DNA from 2 places in the Photobacterium makurazakiensis genome. Region 2 is predicted to be linked to the other one. Evidence: riboswitches for the same ligand, from Rfam matches in the RefSeq annotation. Region 2 holds a riboswitch; the other holds the start of a gene.
The links. Region 2 has a riboswitch for thiamine pyrophosphate ahead of thiD (bifunctional hydroxymethylpyrimidine kinase/phosphomethylpyrimidine kinase). Riboswitches for the same ligand answer to the same signal wherever they lie in the genome.
Positions count from the first base shown of each region.

Region 1: linked by a shared signal. The riboswitch ahead of thiC (phosphomethylpyrimidine synthase ThiC) and the one ahead of thiD (bifunctional hydroxymethylpyrimidine kinase/phosphomethylpyrimidine kinase) in region 2 are both predicted to bind thiamine pyrophosphate.

Region 1 covers NZ_JAKJSJ010000013.1:2,077-5,413, forward strand. Annotated here, with positions in the region: gene L4D09_RS05530 (voltage-gated chloride channel family protein) at 1-637, shown strand, start outside; TPP riboswitch at 749-846, shown strand; gene thiC (phosphomethylpyrimidine synthase ThiC) at 964-2,886, shown strand; gene L4D09_RS05540 (thiamine phosphate synthase) at 2,886-3,337, shown strand, end outside.
Region 2 covers NZ_JAKJSJ010000034.1:44,752-48,088, reverse strand. Annotated here, with positions in the region: gene L4D09_RS16070 (hypothetical protein) at 1-342, opposite strand, end outside; gene L4D09_RS16065 (PhnA domain-containing protein) at 597-1,169, shown strand; TPP riboswitch at 1,366-1,461, shown strand; gene thiD (bifunctional hydroxymethylpyrimidine kinase/phosphomethylpyrimidine kinase) at 1,532-2,365, shown strand; gene L4D09_RS16055 (ABC transporter ATP-binding protein) at 2,383-3,159, shown strand; partial or broken gene L4D09_RS16050 (ABC transporter permease) at 3,290-3,337, shown strand, end outside.

The sequences.
Region 1 (3,337 bases), on a different contig from region 2:
TTTGTTTGGTGAGTTAACCCATGCCTTTAAAGACATATTCAAAGCAACATTGAAGAATCCATACCTAATTGTTGTTGTTGGGGGATGCATCGTGATTGCATCAGTACAGCTTATTGGCAATTATGATTATATTGGCCTTGGTGTGTATTCAAGCCGTGAGGGTGGTGTCAGCATACTCAGCGCCTTTCAGGACGGTGGGGCTGAGTGGTATAGCTGGTTGCTGAAGTTAATACTCACTGCAGTGACGCTGGCTGCTGGCTTTAAAGGTGGAGAAGTCACACCATTGTTCTTTGTGGGGGCTACGCTAGGTAATACATTAGCGTGGGTATTGGGGGCACCAGTTGATCTGTTCGCCGCTTTAGGCTTTCTCGCGGTATTTGCCGCCGCAACCAATACACCGCTTGCATGTACTATCATGGGGGTTGAGCTGTTTGGAGCTGATCATATGCTGTATTTTGCGATTGCTTGTTATACGGCTTATTACTTCAGCGGCCATACGGGTATCTATTCATCACAGCGCGTTGCGGTACCGAAGCTATTTGATTTAGACGGGGCTCCTAAGATCACTCATAAACTTGGTGAACTCCGTGAGACGCACTCATCTTTGCTGAAAAGCTTAGTAAAAAAATATAAATAGTGCTTAGCCTTATCATCAAGGCTGTCAAAATAAATGCGATTTTTGTTAACAAAGTATCAGTTTTATGTTTCGTTCACTTGCCGGGTATTAATCGATTACATATACTGACCTTTCAACTTGTCGGAGTGCCAATTGGCTGAGACCGCATTGCGGGATCCGTAGAACCTGATCAGGCTAATACCTGCGAAGGGAACAAGAGAAAATCTTCTGATAATGCTGTATTCGCAGCTGCAGTTCCAGATGATGCTACATTCCTACATGTAGCCTCTTGTTTAAGCACCAATCCGCCAAGCAACTTCCCTACTATGGAATGATAGGAAATTGCTATGACGAATCGCAAACAAGCGAGACTGGAAGCTAAACAATTTATAGAGTCACTAACTGCCCAACCGTACCCTAACTCTCAAAAGGTTTATGTTACAGGTAGCCGAAATGATATTCGGGTGCCTATGCGTGAAATTACGCTAGCCGATAGTTTGGTCGGTGGAACAAAAGATGAGCCTGCTTTTGAGCCGAATGAACCAGTCCGAGTCTATGACACCTCTGGTTATTATACTGATCCTGAACATCAAATAGATATCTACAGTGGTTTACCTAAATTACGTGAAAGCTGGATAGCCGAACGAGGTGATACTGAGCTATTGGATGATCTTAGCTCCGCTTATTCAAAAGAGCGGCTAGCTGACGATACACTGGATGAATTACGTTTTGGTGAGCGTTCTCGTGTACGTCGTGCTGTTACTGGCTCCAATGTTACTCAGCTTCATTATGCTCGAAAAGGGGTCATTACTCCTGAAATGGAATTTATCGCGATCCGTGAAAATATGGGACGAGCGAAATACCGTGACGAAGTACTGAACCAGCAACATCCTGGCATGCCCCTTGGTGCTAATTTACCCCGAGATATTACCCCAGATTTTGTACGTCAAGAAGTCGCAGAAGGGCGTGCCATTATTCCATCGAACATCAATCACCCCGAGTCAGAACCCATGATTATCGGGCGTAACTTTCTGGTGAAAGTAAATGCCAACATTGGTAACTCATCGGTGAGCTCTTCGATTGAAGAAGAGGTTGAAAAATTAGTGTGGTCAACCCGCTGGGGTGGCGACACGGTGATGGATCTATCGACGGGACGCAATATTCACGAGACCCGTGAGTGGATCATCCGTAACAGTCCGGTACCGATTGGTACAGTACCTATGTACCAAGCGCTCGAGAAAGTGAACGGTATTGCTGAAAACCTCAATTGGGAGGTTTTCAGGGACACCTTACTCGAGCAAGCTGAGCAAGGCGTTGATTACTTCACCATTCATGCCGGTGTACTACTTCGTTATGTACCAATGACGGCTAAACGGGTAACTGGCATTGTCTCCCGTGGCGGCTCGATTATGGCGAAGTGGTGTCTGGCGCATCACCAAGAAAGCTTTTTGTACCAGCATTTTCGTGAGATCTGCGAAATATGTGCCCAATACGATATCGCCCTATCTTTAGGGGACGGTTTGCGCCCTGGCTCAGTTGCTGATGCCAACGATGAAGCGCAGTTCAGTGAGCTTCGTACACTGGGTGAGTTAACGAAGGTTGCATGGGAATACGATGTACAGGTGATGATTGAAGGTCCTGGTCATGTGCCTATGCATATGATCAAAGAAAATATGGAAGAGCAACTAAAGCACTGCCATGAAGCCCCTTTTTATACGCTTGGCCCACTCACCACTGATATCGCACCAGGTTATGATCACATTACTTCTGGTATTGGTGCTGCGATGATTGGTTGGTATGGCTGTGCCATGCTCTGCTATGTCACGCCGAAAGAGCACTTAGGCTTACCGAATAAAGATGATGTAAAAGTAGGACTGATCACCTACAAACTGTGTGCACATGCGGCAGATTTGGCGAAAGGCCACCCCGGCGCCCAAGTCCGAGATAATGCGCTTTCAAAAGCGCGCTTTGAATTCCGCTGGGAAGATCAATTTAACCTAGCTTTAGACCCTGTTACAGCAAGGGCCTATCACGACGAGACACTACCTCAAGAATCTGGAAAAGTTGCGCATTTTTGTTCTATGTGTGGCCCTAAATTCTGCTCGATGAAAATCTCACAGGAAGTTCGCGAATATGCTCATGGCCTTGAACAAGACGGTGACTTGGCTATTCAGCTACTGGACGATCCGCTAGAGGGGATGCAGCAGAAATCGGATGAATTCCGCTCGAGAGGCAGTGAACTCTACCATCCTATGCAAGAGGAAAACTAATGAGCACTTTGTGTTTACCCGATCACCTGACCCCGCTATTAATGCATATTGAGCCTCTATTGGCGGTGGCTGAACAATATCAGTTAGGCGAACCCGTTCGTGTGGGAAGTAGTGAGTCGGCAGTGGTAGACATGCATGTTGATCAGCGACCATTAGGCATTGCTTTTAATGAGCAATGCCTAACGAGTGATGGGTATACAGTGCGTGACCAATGGGTTACGCCTTACCCGAGTGTGTCTGAGCTGCAACAAGCGGTTGCTGCTCAGCCTAAGCTGATCATCTGTAGCTTGCCCACAGAGCGTGGCTGTGTGGATATTTGGCATCACAATGGTGAGGCGCGGGCAGTGTACTGCCACGATGCTGGTGCGAGTGAGCCGCAACGTGCGATGTTGCTAACTGCTTTAGCATTAGATTACCCATTAGAAGATGCGGTTACATTAGCGCGAGCATA
Region 2 (3,337 bases):
GATATTTTCTATTTCATCAGGAACACAGACACTGTTTCCACCATCACTGAAACACACATCACCAGAGGTATCGATGACACCACAGCTGGTATCATCGAAGCTAACTCCCAAAGCATTTAGTTTACTGTCGAGAGCGGTTTCAGTCCCTCCTGGAAACTCATCGGGCAAAGTTATGCCATAGTCATTTTCTAGGTCTTCAACACTTCGGTATCCATCGACACTTTCAACTTCAGCGCTAACTACAGCAAATACTTCAGCTTTTCCTGTCAGAGTATTTTTCACATCATCTTCATCGCAACCCAAGAGCGCTAACACTGTCAGTAAAATAATTCCTTTTTTCATAACCGTCCCTATTAATAACCATTACTTTAGAGTCAAACACTTACAGTTTAGCCACAAAACAATGCAACCCCCATACTAAAAAGTCACATTTTTAACATTGATTAATTCACCCGTTCGTTTTTTACCCTTTATTTTGCAATTTCCTGTGATCTTAACCGTGATTCCTTCCCTTCTATTTATTTGCTGTCATAATAATAAACAGAACAGTTACCTGTATGGTATACACCCACCATTACACATCTACGGACACCCTTATGAGTATTGAAAATATTGTTAAACAGCGTTCTGGCGAGAAATGTGAACTTTGTGCATCTGCTGACAACCTAAGCGTTTATGAAGTACCAGCCTCTCCTGATACAACCGCTGGTAGTTGTGTAATGGTATGTGGTACTTGCCGTACAGAAATCGAAGATGCAGAAACATTGGATCAAAACCACTGGCGTTGCCTAAACGACAGCATGTGGAGCCAAGAACCTGCAGTTCAAGTTATGGCTTACCGTATGCTTAAGCGCCTTTCAGCTGAAACATGGGCTCAAGATCTTCTAGATATGATGTACATGGAAGAAGATATGGTTGAGTGGGCTGAAAAAGGTATTGCTCTTGCCGAGCTTGATGCAATTAAAACGCTAGATGTTAACGGTACAGCCCTACAATCTGGTGATAACGTTACTATCATCAAAGATCTTCCTGTTAAAGGCTCAAGCCTTGTTGTTAAACAAGGTACAGCGGTTCGTGGTATCCGTTTAACTGACAACCCACTGCATGTAACAGGTAAAGCGGCAGGTACTAACATGGTTATTATCGCAGCTTACTGTAAAAAAATGTAATTAGCCTTAGCCATCTAACATTTACCCTTCCGATATTTGAAATTTGGCTAACGTGGGAAAATGGGCGGCATTTATGCTGCCCACTTTTTATTCTACCTATAGCTAAATACGCTACCTGGCAGACAATAATGTTAATCTTATTTGCTCATTGTTTCTAAACGTGGTTACAATAACGCGTTATATCAATTAATTAATGTTTCGTTAGTCGGGGAGCTTAGGCTGAGACCACGTTGTGGGACCCGTTGAACCTGATCCATTTAGCAATGGCGTAGGGAACTAGCACACGTGTCTCATCACTACTCTGTATTCAGAGTCCAATATTGACACCTGCTACCCTCCGCTTTATTCATTTAGGGGTAGTTATGGGCAACGCCAAACCATCAAAAACACCAATCACATTGACTATTGCTGGCTCTGACAGCGGTGGTGGTGCCGGTATTCAAGCTGACATTAAAGCGATTTCAGCAACAGGTGGCTATGCCTGCTCTGTTATTACTGCTTTAACAGCACAAAACACCCAAGGCGTCACCGGCATCTTCGGTATTGACCCCACTTTTGTAGAACAGCAGCTTGATGCAGTTTTTTCTGATCTCGACGTTAAATCAGTCAAAATCGGCATGTTAAGCGATGCAAATATTATACGTGCAGTTGCCAGTAAACTTCGCCAATATCAGCCAAAGCACCTTGTTATCGACCCCGTCATGGTCGCAACGAGTGGTGATCTTCTGCTCGAGCAAGAAGCAATAGAAACCCTCAAAACAGAGTTGCTTCCACTTGCCGATGTTATAACACCGAACCTGCCTGAAGCCGCTGCTTTACTTGGCACTACGCTTCCAGAAACAGAGCAAGACATGTCTGCAATGATTGACGGACTGCGTAGTCTCGGGGCTAAATCAACGTTACTGAAAGGTGGTCATCTGGAACAAGATGAAAATAGTACTGACCTACTCATCCTAAGCAACGATGTTATTCGAATGTCTACGCTACGTATTAATACACGTAATACACACGGTACAGGCTGTACTCTTTCAGCAGCTACCGCATCATTCCTTGCCCAAGAATACTCGCTGGTTGATTCAGTGAAACATGCTAAATCATACATTACGCAAGCGATCACACACGCTGACGAGCTAGAAATCGGTTCAGGCCACGGCCCTGTTCACCATTTCTTTGCTGGTCATTTCAAGCCTGAATAAATAAAACAGTGATGACGATGCCTGAACCTGTAATCAATACAACAGGACTCGCTAGCAATATCGGTGTTGCCTTAAAAAAGGCAACCCTCCGTTATAAAGATGCTGCCGAGCCATTATTTTCTGCACTCAGCTTAGAGCTGCCTGCTGGTAAATGGACTTGCCTACTTGGAAAAAGTGGGTGTGGTAAAACAACCTTACTTCGTCACCTTGCTGGGTTGCTTGAGGATAAAGTGGAATGGCAAGGTGAACTCAAGACATCTAATAACACTCCCTTATTAGGTAATGTGGCTTACATGGCACAACAAGATTTACTTTTGCCATGGCTCAACGTTATTGACAATGTTTGCTTAAGTACCCGCTTTGGGAACAAACATCCCGCAGATATGTCTCGCGCAACAGCATTACTTGACGCTGTAGGGCTAAAAGATTACGCAAAAGCGACCCCGGATCAACTCTCTGGCGGTATGCGTCAGCGTGTAGCACTTGCACGTACACTTATGCAAGATAAGCCACTGGTGTTAATGGATGAACCATTTTCAGCCCTTGATGCTGTAACACGCTATAAGCTGCAAACGCTCTCTGCTGAGTTACTGCAAGACAGAACTGTTTTATTAATCACTCATGATCCACAAGAAGCTCTCCGTCTTGGTCATAATATCCATATTATGTCTGGAAGCCCTGCCTCACTCGTACCATTAGGTGTTCCAAGCTCGTTACCTCCACGCCAGTTTACCGCTGAACTCGCTAGCCACCAGCAGACGATTATCAACCAATTGGAGCGTGATTATGGGTAATCAATCAACACAGAATATCCAAGATGATTCAACGGTAGCATCTCCTTTGTTAACGCAGCAGCAACACACGGCAAATACAGGTTTAAAGGAAGTTAACCATTGGTCTCAGCACCTTTTACGCATTACGGTGAGCGTATGTGTGATTTTTGGTTTATGGCATGCCATCGTTATTCTTTTT